DNA from 4 places in the Staphylococcus muscae genome. Region 4 is predicted to be linked to each of the others. Evidence: predicted binding sites of a transcription regulator. Region 4 holds the regulator's gene; each other region holds the start of a gene.
What was found. Region 4 encodes Rex, which represses fermentation and respiration genes when NADH is low (regulators of the CRP and FNR family bind a similar motif). Its sites were predicted from a motif close to TTGTGAAATATTTCACAA; they were not measured.

Region 1 (5,478 bases), 580 kb from region 4:
AATTAGCTACCATAACAAGTTTGGTGTCAAAATTATGAAATTATCATTTTAAACCGTTTTCATTTTTTTGGCGCTAGAATATTAATGGAATGCACAATTGATTTGTGTTATTTTTAACTTAAGAATTAAGCAGGAAAGGGTATGTATATATGAAAAAAATTGCAGTTTTAACAAGTGGTGGCGATTCACCAGGTATGAACGCAGCTGTTCGTGCCGTTGTACGTAAAGCAATCTATCATGATATTGAAGTGTATGGTGTATATCAAGGATATCTAGGATTAATTACAGATGATATTCATAAACTTGAATTAGGATCTGTTGGGGATACGATTCAACGTGGGGGAACATTTTTATATTCAGCACGCTGTCCAGAATTCAAAGAGCAAGCAGTACGCGAAAAAGGAATTCAGAATTTATTGAAACGTGGCATTGAAGGTCTTGTCGTAATTGGTGGAGACGGTAGCTATCGTGGTGCACAACGTATCACTGAAGAATGCACAGAGATTAAAACAATCGGCATTCCGGGTACAATCGACAATGATATCAATGGAACAGACTTTACAATTGGCTTCGATACAGCCCTTAATACAATCATTGACTCTGTTGACCGTATTCGTGATACAGCATCAAGTCACGCACGTACATTCATCATTGAAGTGATGGGACGTGACTGCGGAGACTTAGCGTTATGGTCAGGTCTTGCAGTTGGGGCAGAGACAATTATAATTCCAGAAATAGATATAGATATCAAAGACATTGCAGAAAAAATTCAACAAGGTATTGATCGTGGTAAGAAACACTCAATAATTATTGTTGCAGAAGGCTGCATGTCGGGAGAAGCATGTGCGAAAGAATTAACGAAATATATTAATGTGGACGCACGTGTCTCTGTATTAGGACATATTCAACGTGGTGGTAGTCCAACAGGTGATGACCGAGTACTTGCATCTCGCTTAGGCGGCTATGCTGTTGAATTACTGATGCAAGGTGAAACAGCAAAAGGTGTTGGAATTTCAGACAATCGCTTGTGTGCGACAGACTTTGATACAATTTTCAACCCAGCAAACAAAAAAGAAATCAATAAACGTATGCTCGAATTGACAAAAGAATTATCGATATAAACTTAGGAGGCAATGTTAATGAAAAAGACAAAAATTGTATGTACAATTGGTCCAGCATCTGAATCTGAAGAGATGTTGCAAAAATTAATGACAGCAGGAATGAACGTGGCACGTTTGAACTTCTCACACGGTTCACATGAAGAACATGCTGCACGTATTGCAACGATTCGTAAAGTTGCAAAAAAATTAAACAAAAATATCGGTATTTTACTAGATACAAAAGGACCTGAAATCCGTACACATAATATGAAAAATGGTCTTATTATGTTACAAAAAGGTTCAGACGTAACAGTAAGTATGGAAGAAGTTGAAGGGACAGAAGAAAAGTTCTCAGTGACTTACCCACAATTAATCGATGATATTGAAATTGGATCATATATTTTGCTTGATGACGGCTTAGTAGAATTAGTTGTTAAAGAGATTGATAAAGCAGCTGGAGAAGTTCATTGTACAGTCTTAAACACAGGTGAATTAAAAAATAAAAAAGGTGTCAACTTACCGGGTGTAAGCGTCAACTTACCAGGAATTACTGAAAAAGATGCTGCAGATATCCGATTCGGTATCGAACAAGACGTTGATTTCATCGCAGCAAGCTTTGTTCGTCGTGCGAGTGATGTACTAGAAATTCGACGCATTTTAGAAGATGAAAACAACAATAATATTACGATTATTCCTAAAATCGAAAACCAAGAAGGTATCGACAATATCGATGAAATCTTAGAAGTTTCTGATGGTTTGATGATTGCGCGTGGTGACATGGGTGTGGAAATTCCACCAGAAGCAGTACCAGTTGTTCAAAAAGAATTAATTCGCAAATGTAACAAACTTGGTAAACCAGTTATCACAGCAACACAAATGTTAGATTCAATGCAACGTAACCCACGTGCAACACGTGCGGAAGCATCAGACGTTGCCAATGCGATTTACGATGGTACAGATGCAGTAATGTTATCAGGTGAAACAGCTGCTGGGGCATATCCTGAAGAAGCTGTTATCGCAATGAATAATATTGCACTTGCTGCTGAACAAGCACAGGACTACAAAAAGTTATTATCTGATCGTACGAAACTTGTTGAAACATCACTTGTAAACGCAATTGGAGTATCAACTGCACACACAGCTTTAAACTTAAACGTTAAAGCAATCGTTGCAGCGACAGAAAGTGGTAATACAGCGCGTACGATTTCTAAATATCGTCCAAAATCAGACATCATTGCAGTGACGCCGAAAGCAACAACTGCAAGACAATGTTCATTGATTTGGGGTGTTTATCCAGTCATCCGTGAAGGAATCTATACAACAGACGAAATGTTAAACAACGCAGTTGCAACAGCAGTAGAAACAGAACGTGTTGTGAATGGTGATCTTATCATCATTACTGCGGGTGTCCCAACTGGTGAAACAGGTACAACAAACTTGATGAAATTGCACTTAATTGGTGAAGATTTAGCAAGTGGTCAAGGTATTGGTCGTACTTCAGCAGTCGGTCGTACAGTTGTTGTCAACGATGCGAAAGAATTAGAAGGTAAAAACCTAGAAGGTGCAGTTATCGTAACAACTTCAGTTGATGATGCGATCGTACCTTACTTAGATGGTGTTGCAGCATTAGTTACAGAAGAAGGCGGCTTGACATCTCCAAGTGCGATTATCGGATTAGAAAAATCAATTCCAACAATCGTAGGTGTAAAAGATGTGACATCAGTCATTCCTGATAATGTCTTCGTAACAGTAGACGCAGCACAAGGTAAAGTATTCGAAGGTTATGCTAACGTATTATAATCTTTAAGTATAAATGTCAAAAGACAGTAAAATCTGAAAAGGATTTTACTGTCTTTTTTACAACAGCCGAAAGAACAGGCCAATCTGTTGTCATCATATTTAATTATGGTGTATGATAAATAAATGAAAAGGCATACAAAACAGGATGTCTTGTAAAGTGAAAACGCATAGAAAGCGTGCCATCATCACATTTATGCCACTAATGTCGGTTGTTACATATACTATTATTAGATAATTCTGACTTCGCAAGTTCTTAAATTGTTCACAAATTTGCTAAAATTAGATATAATATATTTATGAAAGCCGTTACATTAGAGCGAATATACAGTAAAGGGGAAATTACTATGGCAGAATTAATCAGAGGTTTAGAAGGGGTTATTGCAGCCGAAACAAAAATTAGTTCGATTATCGATAGCCAATTAACTTATGCGGGATATGATATCGATGACTTAACTGAAAATGCATTATTTGAAGAAGTGATGTTCCTGCTATGGAATTATCGTTTACCAAACGAGCAAGAACTGAAAGAATTACAAGAAAAATTATACGGCTATATGACGTTAAATCCACGAATGTACAGTCACTTCGAAGAGTATACGACTGACAAGGTACATCCGATGACGGCTTTACGTACTTCATTATCTTACCTTGCACACTTCGATGAAAATGCAGATGAGAATGATGAAGATGCGATCAAAGAACGTGCAATTCGTATTCAAGCAAAAGTTGCATCTTTAGTGACATCATTTGCACGTGTTCGTGAAGGTAAAGAACCAGTTAAGCCAGATCCATCATTGAGTTATGCTGCAAACTTCTTATATATGTTACGTGGTGAAAAACCAACAGATGTAGAAATTGAAGGCTTCAACAAAGCATTAATTTTACATGCTGACCATGAATTAAACGCATCAGCATTTACAGCACGTTGTACGGTATCATCTTTATCTGATATGTATTCTGGTGTAACAGCTGCAATCGGTTCATTAAAGGGACCTTTACATGGTGGAGCAAATGAACAAGTAATGCGCATGTTATTTGAAATTGGTTCTATTGATAAAGTAGATGCGTATCTTGAAAATGCATTTGCTAACAAACAAAAAGTAATGGGCTTTGGTCACCGTGTATATAAAAATGGCGACCCACGTGCAAAATACTTAAAAGAAATGAGTCGCAAAATTACTGAAGAGACAGGTCAAAAAGAACTCTTTGAAATGTCTGTAAAAATTGCAGATATTATTAAAGAAGAAAAAGGTCTCTTACCAAACGTTGATTTTTACAGTGCGACTGTGTATCACAGCATGGGTATCGAGCATGACTTGTTCACACCAATTTTTGCGGTAAGCCGTACTTCAGGTTGGACAGCTCATATCATTGAACAATTGGCGAACAACCGTATCATTCGTCCTCGTGCAACATATATTGGCGAAACAAACCGTAAATACGAGCCAATTGAAAAACGCTAAAATATTTTCAGATTAAGCAACTAAATTATTTTTTGGAGGTTATTTAACAATGAGTGAAAAAATCGTAAAAACAGACAGTGGATTACAAGTGCCGGATCAACCAATTATTCCATTTATTATCGGTGATGGAATTGGACCAGATATTTGGGGAGCGGCAAGTCGCGTAATCGACGAAGCTGTAAAGAAAGCCTATGATGGCAAGAAAGAAATTGCATGGAAAGAAGTATTAGCAGGTCAAAAAGCATTTGATGAAACGGGCGAATGGTTACCTGCTGAAACATTAGATACCATCAAATCATACTTGATTGCAATCAAAGGGCCATTAACAACACCAATTGGCGGCGGTATTCGTTCACTAAACGTTGCGTTACGTCAAGAATTAGATTTATTCACATGTTTACGTCCAGTGCGTTGGTTCCAAGGTGTGCCATCTCCTGTTAAACGTCCAGAAGATACAGATATGGTTATCTTCCGTGAAAATACTGAAGATATTTATGCAGGTATCGAATTCAAAGAAGGTTCAGAAGAAGTTAAGAAAGTCATTGACTTCCTACAAAATGAAATGGGCGCTAAGAATATCCGTTTCCCTGAATCATCAGGTATCGGTATTAAACCCGTTTCTAAAGAAGGTACTGAGCGTTTAGTTCGTGCAGCGATTCAATATGCTTTAGACAACAACCGTAAGTCTTTAACGCTTGTACACAAAGGTAATATTATGAAGTTTACTGAAGGTGCATTTAAGCAATGGGGTTACGACTTAGCTGAAGCAGAGTTTGGTGACAAAGTATTCACATGGCAACAATATGATCGCCTAGTAGAATCAGAAGGTAAAGGTGCTGCAAACGCTGCTCAAGAAAAAGCAGAACAAGAAGGTAAAATTATTGTCAAAGATTCTATCGCTGACATCTTCTTACAACAAATCTTAACACGTCCTGCTGAGCATGATGTTGTTGCAACAATGAACTTAAATGGTGACTATATTTCAGATGCATTAGCAGCACAAGTAGGTGGTATTGGTATCGCTCCAGGTGCGAACATCAACTACGAAACAGGTCATGCTATTTTTGAAGCAACTCATGGTACAGCGCCAAAATATGCAGGATTAAACAAGGTAA
Region 2 (5,478 bases), 320 kb from region 4:
TAATACTGGGTCAAAGTTAATTGCAGTCGTATAGACGATTTCCGTTGGTAACATCATTTCCGCAATTTGTCGCTTCGTTTTATTGACGAGATAACCGTCGTAAAAGAAAAATGGAATGACGAGCAACTTATCATACTGCTCTGCGAGTGGTAGTAATGTATCTTTGAACTTCAACTTGCCATATACCATACTCGGATAACACTGAAACTGATCATTTGGATGCTGTTCGGCTAATCGCGTCAACGCCACATCAGGCTCATCAAAACGTGCATTGCCATGCGCTAAAATCACAATACCTGTTGTATCATCGATTTCATGCTCATAACGCACCAGTTGTTTCGACACCCAATCCGCCATTGCTGGATGCGTCCCGAGTGGTTCTGCTAGTTCAAAATGAACTTGAGAATATTGCTCTGTCCATACCTTCATTTGATCTGCAATATCTTCATAATAGTGCGATGCCGTGAAGAGTAACAACGGCATTAAATTCACTGCTTGATACCCTTGTTCTACCGTTGCTTCGATTACAGTGTCTAAAGATTGTTCTTCCGACTCCAAAAACGCCACATCATAATCAATCGATGTATCATTAAATAGTTCATGTACAAACTGTTCAAGCGTCTCATTCAACTTGCCTTTACGCATGCCATGTACAATTAAAATCGTTTTCTGCAACTGCTTCACCCCCTCCTTTATATTGTAATATATTTCACATACTTTTTGTGATTCCATTCACAGTCAGAAACAGAAATAGGGAACCCCCTAGTCTATTCACAAGGGGATTCCCTATCATCGATTTTATTCAACTATTTTATACCATTTATAACCTAGGCCAACTACTGGTGTATTACGCTTCACCCCATGGTGGTGGCGCTAATAATTTGTCATCATATCGCTCTGGAATAAGTACTTTCACCATCATGACACCTTTGTCCCCTGACTCTTCATCTTCCATTTCGAAGTACGTCTCATAACCACGTCGTTGATAGACATCTTCAAGCCAAGCCATTTTGCGTGCAGATGTTCCGAGTACAACTGCCGGGGCTTTCAATGTATCTCGTAAAATGACTTCTTCCACATAACGCATCATTTGACTTCCGTAGCCTTTGCCACTCATTTCTGGATCTGTGGCTAACCACCATACAAATGGGTATTTGGAGACAGGTGTGTCTGACTCCCAAGGGAAACGGATAGACAGCGTTGATACGATGCGATTATCAACTTCCAATACATAACAAGCATTATCTCGAATATTATCTGCAATCATCTCAGGTGTTGCATTGACAGACGGCCAGTTAATCCCCACTTCACGTAATGGGGTGAAAGAACGATACATCAGCTCATGTAAAGCATCGGTATCTTCAAGTGTTGCAAGTCGAAATTGTTGTGTCATCGTGACACATCCTTTCTATACTTTTTTCGCTATTTTATCAGAATGTCGTGTACAATCTGTAATAGTTGGCTCATTATTTTAAAATACCCCTATTTATTCTATTAATAATAAAGTAAAATATAATTGTTAATTAAATCACAAAAATTTTATGGAGGGATTACAGTGTCTATTGAAAAACCAACAAAAGCGGTTCAGGATACGTATTCATCTCGTTCTATCGTTGAAGGCATTATCCACAGCGTAGCGATGAAAGAGATCATGTTGGACCGCACAATGCCACGCTACATCTTAAAATCGATGATGTCTGGCTTTCTACTCGCAATCGTGACTGTATTTATGTTAGCTATGAAAACACAAATGGCTGGTGCCTTACCAGGTGTCGTCAATCTCATGGGAGCAATTGCTTTCAGTATTGCCTTAGTATTCATCGTACTGACACACTCAGAGTTATTAACAAGTAATTTTATGTTCCTAACAATCGGTATGTACTACCGCACAATTTCTATCGCAAAATCAATGTGGTTGTTTGCGGTTTGTTTCTTAGGAAATATTTTAGGTGCCTTCGTTTTATTCGGCTTATTGATTTGCACACAAGTCATGACTCCAGAAATGATCGAAGCACTGACTAAAACAGTTGCTGCCAAAACAATTGAGCCAACATGGCATGCTATTTTAGTGAAAGCGATCTTCGCCAACTTCTTTATTAACATTGGTATTTATGTATCACTGATGTTTAAAGAAGGTATGACAAAAACATTCTTCATTGCAATCGGCGTAATTATTTTCGTATTTATGGGTTATGAACACGTTGTTTATAATGCTGGCTTATTCGTCGGTATGTTGTTCTATAACCTAGATGCATTAAGCGGTCTTGGCGTTCTTAAAAACATCATCTTTGCTTTTATTGGTAACTACATCGGTGGTGGCTTGATGATTGGTTTATTATACGCTTACCTAAATGGTACACCTAAAAAACTATAAGTGATGAACGCACATAAAAAGCGATTTGAACATTTTGAAAGTGTTCAAATCGCTTTTTTCATTTATTGTGCAGCTTTTTTGCGTCGTGTCATGACCTTCAAGCCATATGCAAAAATGCTATATCCTAATGCTGTTTGTACTGCCCACTTGATTACGCCATCCAACTTGCAAACTTTATTCAATAATACTGGTACTGCAGTACTTGCAACATATAATCCTAATACTTTGACATAACGTTTATTCATATAAACATCTCCTTATAAATGAATGATAAAAGCATATTATGGCATATCGGTGTCCCGATAACGCTTGCACGTCAGCAGACATCAAATTCATTGTACCACTGACTACATATCTTATTACTATTGGAATTCTGACAAATTATTGAACGACCTACGCCCTATTTTCACAAACATATTAGATGTTCAAGTACTTTTTAAAATACATATTATTTTTTGTCTATTTTATGAACATTAAAGATATATAATTATGTATTAAATTATTGCTTGTTAAAATAAAAACACTTTAAAAATAGAAAGGACGTTTCAATATGGGGACACCTAAGAAAAAACAATCTACAAGCCACTTTAAACCACTATGGTTCATTTTGGCATTTGTTGCATTAATCACCATATTACTTATTCCAACCCCTGCAAGCTTACCAATTATGGGTAAAGCTGCATTAGCCATTCTAGCCTTCGCTGTCATTTTATGGGTTACAGAGGCAGTTAGCTACCCCGTTTCTGCTGCCATTATTATCAGCCTTATCATTCTTTTACTCGGTTTCAGCCCAGTACAAAATTTAGCAGAATCTCTTGGCAACCCAAAGGTAGGAGGCGAGCCCATCTCAGGAGATACTGCTTTCGGCACAAGCAACGCACTCAAACTCGCATTTAGTGGTTTCTCATCAAGTGCTGTTGCATTAGTTGCTGCCGCTTTATTCCTAGCAACTGCCATGCAAATCACTCACTTACACAAACGCCTTGCATTGTGGGTATTGTCACTTGTTGGCAACAAAACACGTAATATTGTTATTGGTGCCATTGCTGTTGCGATTATTTTGGCATTCTTCGTTCCATCAGCAACAGCCCGTACTGGTGCCATTGTGCCAATCTTACTCGGTATGGTCGCTGCATTTGGCGCAAGTAAAAACAGTCGCCTTGCTGCGTTACTGGTCATCACAGCTGTACAAGCTGTCACAATTTGGAGTGTTGGGATTAAAACGGCTGCCGCACAAAACATCGTAGCTATCAACTTTATTAACAACCAGCTCGGGCACGACGTATCATGGGGTGAATGGTTCTTATATGCTGCTCCATGGTCAGTGCTTATGTCAGTAGTCCTTTATTTTGTTGTTTTAAAAGTCATCCCACCCGAGCAAGATCATATTCAAGGCGGTAGCAGTCTTGTAAAACAACAATTTGATGAATTAGGCCCGATTACACCTAGAGAATGGCGTTTAATTGCTATTTCTATTGCACTACTGGTGCTATGGTCAACCGAAAAAATCTTACACCCGATTGACTCTTCTTCTATTACATTACTCGCCTTAGCAATCATGTTAACACCGAAAATCGGTATTATGAGTTGGAAAGAAGCCGAAAGTAAAATTCCGTGGGGCACAATCATCGTCTTTGGTGTGGGTATTTCGTTAGGGAATGTACTTTTACAAACAACGGCTGCACAATGGTTAAGTGACAAAACATTCGGCCTAATGGGTCTAGAACACTTGCCAATCATTGCGACAATTGCTTTGATTTCATTATTCAACATTCTTATTCATTTAGGATTTGCTAGTGCAACGAGTCTATCATCTGCACTGATTCCTGTTTTTATATCTTTAGCCACAACATTACATCTGGGTGATCACACGATTGGATTCGTATTAATTCAACAATTTGTAATTAGTTTTGGGTTCTTATTACCTGTCAGTTCACCACAAGGTATGTTGGCATATGGAACAGAGACGTTTACAGCCAAAGATTACTTAAAAGTTGGCTTACCACTAACTATCGCCGGCTATGTTCTTATCATTCTCTTCAGTATGACATATTGGAAATGGCTCGGCCTTCTATAAAATGATAAACGCACGAACATGGGGGAAACATGTTCGTGCGTTTTCATTTAACATCTCAGTTAGGAGGTGTTTTCGGGTATAAGGTTTAGGGATTGTTTTATCTGCTTTCACTTGATCCATATGGGAATAGAATCTTATTCCTACTTCAGTAAACTTGTATGTTCTCCAAGATTACTATTGATTCGAGGTGACATCTACATGTCCTAACCTCTGTCTATATCATACCTTTCTTTCTCACCGTTCACATCAGACATGAGATTGAACTTTCTATCAGTCTATCGTCTGAGCTTGTAATAAAACAAATCGGTTCGTTTTTATAGAAGTTTTTGTAGTTCTCCCCTAAAAAGTGTACAAACCTTCTCATAGAATAAACGATCCATTCCATGGCTCCCATAACTAAAATATGGATCAACATCAAGTAACATTTTTGCCCATTGCTCGAATTCTGTTCAATTTCCTATTTATAAGTGTAATGTTTTTGCATACTTCGAAAGTCGCTCAACATCTCGGAAAGACATATCATCTATGCTTCTATAACCAGATCTCAAGTCATTAATAATGCCTTGATTCACCCCCGTATGTTGGTAAATATCATAACATGATGTATCTGATGCCATCAGCTTATCGATTAGTTTTCTCATTATGAACACTCCTATTCTTTTTATCGCTTTATACACCCGAAGTATACACATTACTATTGCAAATATCCAACGTTTTGTGATTCAATTCACAAATATTTATAGTCTGAAAATTATTAATCTTAGAACTTCATGGTGTTCACAAATAGGACACAACTGTCTTTTCACCCGATTTCTTTAACGCTTTAATGTGAAGAATCGTTGACGCACAAAGGCTTAACAGCGTTTAAGAAGGTTAAACTTTTCACAATCTCTATAATAATTTTATTATATATTACACTATTCAATTTTGTGTTATATGCAATTAATAAGAAGGGTATTGCATACGCTTTCAAAAGGTTCTATGATGAAGGTGCTTTGAGAGAGAGTAAAAAAACAAAATAGATTTA
Region 3 (5,478 bases), 330 kb from region 4:
GACGGTTCGTTTACTTTCCATGTGTCGGGGTTATGGCAATATAAGCACCGTAATAAGCAACCTTGTGTGAAGATAATGTAACGTAGACCAGGGCCGTCCACAGTACCTAAGCTCTCTATTGAATGAATGTGACCTTTTAACATAGTATATCCCTCTATTTCCTTTCATTAATTCGTGTTTGAGAAGTCATTAGCGCATTTGAGATTTTAGGGGTCTGCTCAAATTCTAAGCGCTTCTCTCACACCTTCTTCTTACATTGATTCGTGGAATGTACGTGAAATAACATCTAGTTGTTGTTCGCGTGTTAACTTGATGAAGTTTACAGCGTATCCAGATACACGAACTGTCAACTGTGGATATTCTTCAGGGTGTTCCATCGCATCTAACAATGTTTCACGGTTGAATACGTTGATGTTAAGATGGTGACCGTGTTGTAATGCATAACCATCTAAAATGCTGACTAAGTTTTGTTCTTGTGTGTGATCTTCTTTACCAAGTGATTTTGGAACGATACTAAATGTATTTGAGATACCATCTTTACAGCAGTCATACGGTAATTTTGCAACTGATGAAAGTGATGCTAAAGCACCGTTTTCATCACGGCCGTGCATTGGGTTTGCACCTGGTGCAAATGGTTCGCCAGCTTTACGTCCGTCTGGTGTGTTACCTGTTTTCTTACCATACACAACGTTAGAAGTGATTGTTAATACACTCATTGTATGTTCAGAGTCACGGTAAGTTTTGTGTTTACGTAACTTTCTCATAAAGCTTTCGACTAATTGAACTGCAATGTCATCGACACGAGGGTCGTTGTTACCGTATTTAGGGAAGTCTCCAGTTGTTTCAAAGTCTACAACAAGGCCGTTTTCATCACGAACTGGGCGAACTTCTGCATATTTGATTGCAGATAATGAGTCAGCTGCAACTGAAAGACCTGCGATACCTGTTGCCATTGTACGGTGAACATCTGTGTCATGTAACGCCATTTCAATGCGTTCATAGCTGTATTTGTCATGCATGTAATGAATAACGTTCAATGAGTTAACGTATACACCTGCAAGCCATTCCATCATTTCATCAAATTGTGCATACACTTCGTCGTAATCTAAAACATCAGATTCGATTGGTGCAAATTTTGGTGCGACTTGGTTACCAGATTTTTCATCTTTACCACCATTGATCGCGTATAATAATGTTTTGGCTAAGTTTGCACGTGCACCGAAGAATTGCATTTGTTTACCAATTCTCATTGCAGATACACAGCATGCAATACCGTAGTCATCGCCATAGCTTTCACGCATTAAGTCGTCATTTTCGTACTGAATAGAGCTTGTTTTAATACTCATCTTCGTACAGTAGCGTTTGAAGTTTTCTGGTAAACGTGTAGACCATAATACTGTTAAGTTTGGTTCAGGTGCAGGACCTAAGTTGTCTAAAGAGTGTAGGAAACGGAATGAGTTTTTCGTAACCATTGGACGTCCGTCGATACCAACACCACCGATAGATTCTGTTACCCAAGTAGGGTCACCAGAGAAGAGTGCGTTGTAATCAGGTGTACGTGCGAATTTTACAAGGCGTAATTTCATAATGAAGTGGTCAATGATTTCTTGAACTTCAGATTCTGTAATTGTACCTGCTTGTAAGTCACGTTCTGCATAGATATCTAAGAAAGTAGAAGTACGACCAAGACTCATTGCAGCACCGTTTTGTTCTTTGATTGCTGCAAGGTAAGCTAAGTATAACCATTGAACAGCTTCTTTAAAGTTTTCTGCTGGACGGCTCAAATCGAAGCCATAGCGTTCACCAAGTTCTTTTAATTCTTTAAGTGAACGGTATTGTTCAGAAACTTCTTCACGTAAACGAATGACATCTTCAGACATTGTAGTCGAAAGATCGTTGAAGTCACGTTGTTTTTCTGCCATTAAGAAGTCAATACCGTATAAAGCAACACGACGATAGTCACCGATAATACGACCACGACCGTAAGCATCAGGAAGACCAGTGATGATACCTGCTTTACGGCAAGCTAACATTTCTTTAGAATATGCATCGAATACACCTTGGTTGTGTGTTTTACGATAGTCTGTGAAGATGCGTTCAGTTTCTTCATCTAGTTCATAACCATATGCTTCACATGCTGCTTTTGCCATACGAATACCACCGAATGGTTGCATCGAGCGTTTGAATGGTTTATCTGTTTGAACGCCGACGATTTGTTCTAAGTCTTGATTTAAATATCCTGCATCATGAGAAAGGATTGTTGAGACAACTTTCGTATCCATATCCCACATGCCACCACGTTCACGTTCTTCTTTCGATAGTTGCATGACTTGATCCCATAATTTTGATGTTGCTTCAGTAGGGCCTGCTAAGAAACTATCATCACCTTGATATCCAGTGAAGTTAAGTTGGATAAATTCACGCACATCTACGTTACGTGTCCAACGACCTGTTTTAAATCCTGACCATGCATTGTTTTGTTTCTTTGGTTCTTTAATCATGAGTATACCTCCTGTTAGGTTTTGTTCATCATTTCACAAACAGTATATCAACTCTTGTGAACAAAATCACGCAATTATTGTAAGCGCTTAACAGTTGTCAAATTTTAGATTCTAATTGGATATAATTCGGACATAAATTATTGCAGATTTTACATGATATTAGTTGACAAATCATCACATGATGATAATTTTTTAAAAGGCAATTTGAACTTTTGTGTATATGGTTTGAACAAATTGAGTGGGAAATGTGTTAATTCAGTAAAAATGCTTTCGTAAAGGGATGGAACTCTGTAAAATGGAAGTATCATGATCAATGAATGGGTGAGAAAAAATGGTAAGAGATTTCGAAGGGATGTCAGATTTATTATCCGGATTAACGGATGAAGAGAGAGCGCAGTTTGAAGATGCGATGATGAAGCAAGGTATTTTACCTGAGCAACCAAACTCGATTATCGAATTAATGTCTGACTTAACAGTTGGTGATATTAAAAGATTGTGTAAGTCACATGATATAACAGGTTATTCTAGTATGAAAAAAGATGAAATGCTCGTTCACTTTATACAAGAGCTCGTAACCGATTCTTATATAAAAGAAGAAGTAAGTAAGATGAGTAAAGATCAGCGTTTAGCGTTTGCTTTAACACACCATTACAGCAAAGAAATGTTGCCGTTTATTTCTTCAATTACATTCCCGGATTGTTATCTTGTCTTTAATACAGACGAAGAAGACAATGGATTGTCTGTATTGGAGATACCGGCAGAAGTTGCGACGCGTGTAGGTGCGTATATTGAGCAGGAAGACGAAGAATTACAAGCAATGATCTTGAAGTATCGTGTATTTGAAGCAGCAACCAACTTATATGGTTTATATTCATATACACAATTACAAGATGTATTCAAAACATACTTAGATGAAGAGAATACATTGATGGATATTCAGCGTTTTGTTAAACGTTGTGAACGCATTGCACCAGAAAATATAAACTATCGTTTAGTAAATGGTGCGATTGTTTCATTAGGTTTACAACTTGAAGAAGATGAATTTGCACATTTCTTAAAAGATGCACACTACTATATGCCAGAGACAATAGAAGATATGTTGTATTTTGAGAGAAATGTTTTCAACTTGCCAGATGAAGACATGATTGACTTCTTATCTTGGTTAGATCGCAGTGTGAGAAAAGACAATAACTTTAACGCAACGGCAGATCAATTGAACATCGAATTGTTGACGATGATGAAGCATGCGATTTCATATGATATGGTTGCAGACGTCTTGTTATCGATGGTAAATGATGGTATTTTACGTAAACGTGTAACAGAAACACATCAAAACAAGGTAAAACCTGTTTATATGAAGATGCGTAACTGGATTTTCCATGGATATACGTTTGATGAGTATATGCAAATATTAGACAAAGAATACAAATATGATAGTTCAAAAATTATCGATATCAATGATCACAGAGAATAAATAATAAAAATAAGACCAACAATACGTATGAAGTATTGCTGGTCTTATTTTGTGTTTGAGAAAAGTCCCTGAATATAAGATGTTTATTCTATATGTAAGGACTGTATATCAAAATCATTATTGAATGGTCTTGTTTTTGTCTAAGATACCTTTATGGAAAGGTTCATCATCGATTTCTTGGTGAACAGCAGCTGATGAGGATGCTTGATTCTCTTCTAAGCGGAATACGACATAATTATAAACGAAGAAACCAATGATACTGAGTGAAAATGATTGCATGAGCAAGTATTGCCATGTGCCTGCAATTAAATATGTCTCAGCAATGGTCGTTGTAATGACGAGTGCTAGAAACAGTAACGTCAATTTTTTCAACATCTTTCTCAGCTCCTTTTTGCGATGATTAGATTTTGTAAAAAAGTCTTATATAAGTTATAACATTTTTCAAATTAAAAAGATAGTGTTTTTTCAGAAAATTCCGCATTGAATTCGATTACATTTCATAAAGTAGGGGAGAAATAAATAAAAAAAGAAGTTTGAGATGGCTCGATATCTCAAACTTCTTTATCTATTTAACTTAATGTTGTTTATGAGAACATTTCTTCTTTGTTAGAGCTACCAAAGATTTTTTCTTTGATTGCTTGGCCAGTAGGAGTACCAGCAAGACCGCCAATACCAGTTTCACGTAATGAAGCAGGTAAGTTACGACCAACAGTATCCATTGCCATAATAACTTCATCTACTGGAATACGGCTTTCAACACCTGCGAGTGCAAGGTCAGCTGAGATTAATCCGTTACCTGAACCGATTGCGTTACGCATAACACAAGGGATCTCAACTAAACCAGCAACTGGGTCACATACAAGACCAAGTAAGTTTGATAAGCTGATTGCGATTGCATGACCAGCTTGGTCTGGTGTACCACCGAATGTTTCAACTGCTGCAGCAGCTGCGATAGCTGATGCTGTACCAACTTCTGCTTGGCAACCACCGATTGCACCAGCAACTGATGCGTTGTTTGCGATGATCATACCGCACATTGAAGCTGCGAATAAGAATTTAATCATTTGATCATTGTCTAAGTCGTGTGATTGTTCTAATTTGAAGAGTACACCAGGGATTGTACCTGAAGAACCCGCTGTTGGTGTTGCACAGATAATACCCATTGCTGCGTTCACTTCGTTAGTTGCGATTGCGCCTTGTACAGCAGAAATCATATCGCTACCAGAAAGTGCTTTATGTGATTCATTGTATTTACGTACTTTAATTGCGTCTTGACCAGTGTAGCCAGTCACACTCTTCACGCCTTCGCCAGTTGAACCTTTTTCAACAGCGTCGCGCATTGTATCTAAGTTTTGTTGCATTAAACCATAGACTTCTTCACGTGTCATACCGCGTGTTTCCATCTCATGTGCAATCATAATTTCGGAAAATGTTGTGTTATTTTTGTCTGCATACTCTATTAATTCTTTCATTGAATCAAACATGATTATTTTTCCCCCTGAT
Region 4 (5,478 bases):
CAGCGTGGTAGAAGTTTTGGTTGGAAAAGCAATTCGTGCTTGTGAAATATACAATGTGAAGCAACTTATCGTCGCAGGAGGTGTAGCGAGTAATCGTGGTTTACGTGCAGAATTAGAGCGTGCAACACAATCAAAAGGTATCACGTTGTCTATTCCTGAACCCAAATTATGTACAGATAATGCGGCAATGATTGGTGCAGTGGCTTATCATTTATATCAACAAGGTGTCTTTGCCGATATGTCATTGAATGGAAAAAGCAATATGTTTTTATAAGTATCAATTTCAAACACTTTAACGCCAGTGATTTATAGGACGTTAAAGTGTTTTTTTACATAAATGAATAGAAATCAGGAATTGTCAAAATTTAAGAAAGTCAATAGGGAACGTACGTACTTATGCACAAGTTGTTAACAAATAGTGGATAACTTGCTAATAAGTCGTGGATAAACGAGATTTTAGTGGATAAAAAAGGGGGATATGCACATTTTACATTGTGGATAACTGGGATAACTTTGTGGATAGTTGAAATCATCGCATTTTTATTGTGAATAAAAAAAGTAAAGATGGCAGAAAATTCCTGCACATCTTTACTTAAATATCATCTAAATCACTGACTAATAATTGTAATTCTTCCCATTTTGTCATTGTTTCTTCCAGCTCTTGTTCGATGGTTGTTCGCTCTTCCGCAAGTGTTTGTATCTGTTCATAGTCATCGATAATTGCTGGGTCAGACATAGCTGTATCAATCTCTTCCATCCGTGACTCATAAGTTTCAATATCTGTCTCATAAGCTTCGATTTGACGTGTTAGCTTACGCTTTTCACGGCGTGCTGCTTTTAAGTCTTCATAAGTTGTTTCTTGTTCAGATAGTTGTTCGTTTGAAGGACGCACTGTTGTATTTTGAGCTTCCGCATGCGTTGCAAGTGCGTGTTGTTGTTCAAGCTTTTCTAAATAATATTGATAGTCACCGAGATAGATGCGGCCACCGTGTTCATCCAGATCAAAGACTTTGTTTGCCAATTCGTTAATAAAGTAACGGTCATGAGATACAAAGATTAAAGTACCTGCGAAGTCATTGAGTGCTTGTTCAAGCATCTCTTTAGAATCAATATCAAGGTGATTGGTAGGCTCGTCAAGGATAAGCACATTATTGCGTTCTAACATTAGTAGTGCAAGTTGAAGTCGTGCCTTTTCGCCACCTGATAAGTCATTGATAATTTTTTGAACATCATCTTGAGTGAAAAGAAAGCGACCGAGAACCGCACGAACATCTTTTTCGGGCATATGACGATATTGATCCCAAACATAATCTAAAATGGTTTTACTAGACTGAAACTCTGCTTGTTTTTGATCGTAGTAGCCAATTTTTAAGTTAGCACCTGGAATCACTTGACCTGCTAAGGCACTGAGACGTCCAGCAAGTGTTTTGATTAATGTAGATTTTCCAATCCCATTTGGACCGATAATCGCAATATGATCTCCTTTTGATACTTCCATATTGATTGGCTTTGTAATCGGGGTTTCGTATCCTACTTCTAAATCACGTATGTGCATCACATCGTTACCTGTATTGCGATCGAAGTCAAAACGAATATCCGCACTCCTTGCATCCAACATAGGTTTTTCTAAGCGTGTCATTTTTTCTAAAACTTTTCGTCGGCTTTTTGCCATACCACTTGTAGAAGCACGTGTAATATTTTTTTCGACGAAGGTTTCCAAGCGTTTGATTTCATCTTGTTGTCGCTCATATTCTGCGAGTCGCTTTTGATAGTATTGATCACGTTGGGTAATAAATTTACCATAGTTACCCACATAGTGCTTCACTTCACCTAAAGAGACATCATATATTTGTGTGACAATTTTATCTAGAAAGTAACGATCGTGTGAGATAATGACGATAGCACCTTTGAAAAACTTTAAATAGTCTTCCAACCATGCGGTCGTTTCCATATCGAGATGGTTTGTTGGCTCATCAAGTAACAATAAATCTGGTTCACGCAACAACATCTGTGCGAGTGAAAGGCGTGTTTTTTGTCCACCACTGAAGTCATTTACAGGGCGATGATAGTCGTTTTCCGTAAAATGCAGCCCGTTTAAAACAGTCTTTATTTTACGTTCATAATCATAGCCGCCTTGCTTTTCAAACTCGTTCGATATACTTTCGTAACGCTTCATATGTTCTTGATAAGCATCCGAATCATAGCGATCTGCGTGTCGAGCGAGCCAATCCGTTTCTTCTTGCATCTTGTCACCGAGTTGCTTAAGATGTTTAAATGGTTGTAACATCTCTTCAAACACAGTTTTTTGAGTGTTGAGTGTCATTTGCTGTGTCAGATAACCCATTTTTAAGTTTTTAATCTTTGAGATATGACCCTCTTCGTATGCTTCAACACCTGCAATGATCTTCATTAAAGTGGATTTTCCTGCTCCGTTACGACCAACAATGCCAATGCGTTCACCGGTTTTCACTTCAAAGTTGACACCATCAAAAATTGTTTCGCCATCAAAGGACTTTGAAATCTGACTGAGTTGCATTAATATCATGTGGGATGCTCCTTTCATTAACATATATTGTACAACAAAAATATACCCATCAAAATGTAAATGTTTCTTTCTGAGTGAAAGTCAGTTATAATTATAGTGTTGTGCTGTGAAATGTATCACATATGTTTTAGAAATATTTTTGGAGGATTGTGAAATGGCTAAAGAAACGGTGAAAATTCCAAGAGCGACCTTAAAACGCCTACCTTTGTATTATCGGTTTGTAAACACGTTAAAGGCGAAAGGTGAAAATCGCGTCAATTCTAAAGCAATTAGCGAAGGATTAAATATCGATTCTGCAACGATTCGACGTGACTTCTCTTATTTTGGCGAGCTTGGCAAAAAAGGATACGGCTATAACATTGACAACCTTCTAGACTTTTTCAAATCAGAATTAAGTGACTCTGAAGAGATTCACATCGGCATTGTAGGTGTCGGGAATCTCGGACACGCATTGATTACTTACAACTTCTCCATCCACGATGATATGACAATTACAGAAGCATTTGATATACGTCCAGAAGTGATTGGTGAAACAATCGGTAATGTCCTTGTTAAACCAATGTCAGATATGACAGAAATTATTAAGAAGGAAAAACTTGAAGTGGTGATTATTGCAACACCGGAATCTGCAGCACAAGCGGTTACAGATCAACTTGTTGAAGCAGGCATTAAAGGTATTCTTAACTTCACGCCAAAGCGAGTACAAGTGCCGCAATCGGTACAAGTTCATCAAATTGATCTTGGTGTAGAACTTCAATCATTACTCTTTTTTATGAAAAATTACAATTCAACATTACAAGCATAATACATTCGACATAGATTATTGAATATGTAAGAAAATAAGTCATCAAAATTCAACGTTTGAATTTTGATGTTTTTTTATGTTGATTTCTCAAAATAGTGTAGAAACTGGTTTTGAAGCTGAGATGTTTTACAGAAAAATAATCTTTAAAAATGTTGCGGATTATTCACCCCTATACAAGAAAGGGACAGATTTATGAAATTTTATACTAACCCTTGCATTATGAAATAACATTCTATATAATTCAGATAATGTTAATCGGATATAGGAGGTTGGTAAAATGATTTGGACTATTTTCAGTGGTTTAATCGTTGGAGCATTGCTAGGATTTGTGATGCAACGTACAAGATTCTGTTTGACAGGTGGATTCCGCGATATGTACGTTCAAAAGAATAACAAGATGTTCTATGCATTACTTGTTGCAATTACAATTCAAGCAATTGGCATTTTCGGACTACAAGCAGCTGGTTTCATTACGATCGATAACGGAACATTTCCTATTGTTGGTACAATTATTGGTTCGTTCATCTTCGGTGTCGGCATTATCTTAGCAGGCGGCTGTGCAACCGGAACGTATTATCGTGCAGGTGAAGGGCTTATCGGAAGTTGGATCGCACTCGGATTTTATGCACTTTTTGCAGCTATTTCAAAATTTGGTATTTTAGCACCGATCAACAAACGTTTACAAAGTTATACAGTTGCAAATGCAGATATGTCTGTCTCAACAGGTGTGCCATATTGGGTATGGCTCGTACTTTTAGTGGGTATTACAACATTTTTCGTTGTAAAAACGTTACGTAAACCAAAACCAACCATTGCAGTTCCGAGATTAAAGCAACGTTACACAGGGATTAGACACATATTGTTCGAACGTCGTTATCATCCTTTCGTTGCAGCGATTGCAGTCGGCTTGATTGCAATGATTGCATGGCCAATGAGCATTTCGACTGGACGTGAAGGTGGATTAGGGATTACGACACCATCTGCACATATCGTTCAATTTTTAACAACAGGTAATGTTACTGTATTGGATTGGGGTGTTTTCCTCGTACTCGGTATTTTAGTGGGTTCATATATTGCAGCGAAAGGTTCGCACGAATTTAAATGGCGCTTGCCAGACATTAAAACCATTCGTAATAGTGCATTAGGTGGTACATTTATGGGCTTTGGTGCAGCCGTAGCAGGTGGCTGTTCAATTGGTAACGGTCTTGTTGCAACAGCCGCATTATCTTGGCAAGGATGGATTGCATTAGCATCAATGATTCTAGGTACGTGGTTTATGAGTTACTTCTTGTTTGTCAAACCATTACGTGCAGCACGCCGACAAACACAAAGTGTAAAAGCGCAATCAGTGAATGCATAATATAGAAATAAAGGAGATAATATCATGGTATATGAACTTGGTACAGTTGGAATGGTATGCCCGTTCCCTTTAATAGAAGCACAGAAAAAGATGGAAGAACTTGCAATTGGTGATGAGTTGAAGATTGATTTTGACTGCACGCAAGCAACAGAGTCAATCCCAAACTGGGCAGCAGAGCAAAACTATCCCATTACGAATTATGAGCAACTCGGTGATGCGTCATGGACAATCACTGTTCAAAAAGCATAATGTTATAGAAAAGTGAGAGACTGATTCATGTGTCAGTCTCTTTTTTATACGCACTATCGTGAAGTCCTTCCTAATTGTGAAGACTTGTCACAACTATAAAATGTTGATTCAATATTGCTACAAGTTTAAGCGAATATTTCGAGTGGTTTGTGTTAGAATAACAATTGACATAGTGAGGTGAAAGAGATGAACATACGGGACATTGCTGAGCTTGCGGGCGTTTCTAAAAGTACAGTATCGCGCTATTTGAATAAAGGCTCGATTAGTCCAAAGACACAGCGTAAAATTCAACAAGTAATTGATGCTCATGAATATGCACCGAATCAATTTGCACAAAGTTTAAGAGCGCAAAAGACGAAGATGATTGGTGTGATTATTCCACGTATGTATTCCTATGCAGTGGCAAGTACAGTGCAAGGTATTAAAAAGACGTGTGAAGCACAAGGGTATCAAATATTATTTTCACTAACCGAGCGTAATGCGCAACAAGAATTAGACGCGTTACGATCATTTCATCGC

Region 1: the regulator Rex is predicted to act here: its motif matches at 3,151-3,168, upstream of C7J88_RS01535 (citrate synthase).
Region 2: the regulator Rex is predicted to act here: its motif matches at 1,517-1,534, upstream of C7J88_RS06220 (formate/nitrite transporter family protein).
Region 3: the regulator Rex is predicted to act here: its motif matches at 2,523-2,540, upstream of pflB (formate C-acetyltransferase).

The regions. Positions count from the first base shown of each region.
Region 1 covers NZ_CP027848.1:323,395-328,872, forward strand. Annotated here, with positions in the region: gene pfkA (6-phosphofructokinase) at 150-1,121, shown strand; gene pyk (pyruvate kinase) at 1,140-2,900, shown strand; gene C7J88_RS01535 (citrate synthase) at 3,245-4,363, shown strand; gene icd (NADP-dependent isocitrate dehydrogenase) at 4,413-5,478, shown strand, end outside.
Region 2 covers NZ_CP027848.1:1,230,048-1,235,525, forward strand. Annotated here, with positions in the region: gene C7J88_RS06210 (sirohydrochlorin chelatase) at 1-675, opposite strand, end outside; gene C7J88_RS06215 (GNAT family N-acetyltransferase) at 848-1,393, opposite strand; gene C7J88_RS06220 (formate/nitrite transporter family protein) at 1,556-2,374, shown strand; gene C7J88_RS06225 (hypothetical protein) at 2,437-2,619, opposite strand; gene C7J88_RS06230 (SLC13 family permease) at 2,925-4,451, shown strand; gene C7J88_RS06235 (hypothetical protein) at 4,913-5,092, opposite strand.
Region 3 covers NZ_CP027848.1:1,237,266-1,242,743, reverse strand. Annotated here, with positions in the region: gene pflA (pyruvate formate-lyase-activating protein) at 1-143, opposite strand, end outside; gene pflB (formate C-acetyltransferase) at 252-2,501, opposite strand; gene C7J88_RS06265 (hypothetical protein) at 2,854-3,975, shown strand; gene C7J88_RS06260 (hypothetical protein) at 4,093-4,350, opposite strand; gene sdaAA (L-serine ammonia-lyase, iron-sulfur-dependent, subunit alpha) at 4,560-5,459, opposite strand; gene sdaAB (L-serine ammonia-lyase, iron-sulfur-dependent subunit beta) at 5,478-5,478, opposite strand, start outside.
Region 4 covers NZ_CP027848.1:908,005-913,482, reverse strand. Annotated here, with positions in the region: gene tsaD (tRNA (adenosine(37)-N6)-threonylcarbamoyltransferase complex transferase subunit TsaD) at 1-274, shown strand, start outside; gene abc-f (ribosomal protection-like ABC-F family protein) at 593-2,545, opposite strand; gene C7J88_RS04515 (redox-sensing transcriptional repressor Rex) at 2,700-3,350, shown strand; gene C7J88_RS04510 (YeeE/YedE family protein) at 3,628-4,710, shown strand; gene C7J88_RS04505 (sulfurtransferase TusA family protein) at 4,735-4,959, shown strand; gene C7J88_RS04500 (LacI family DNA-binding transcriptional regulator) at 5,146-5,478, shown strand, end outside.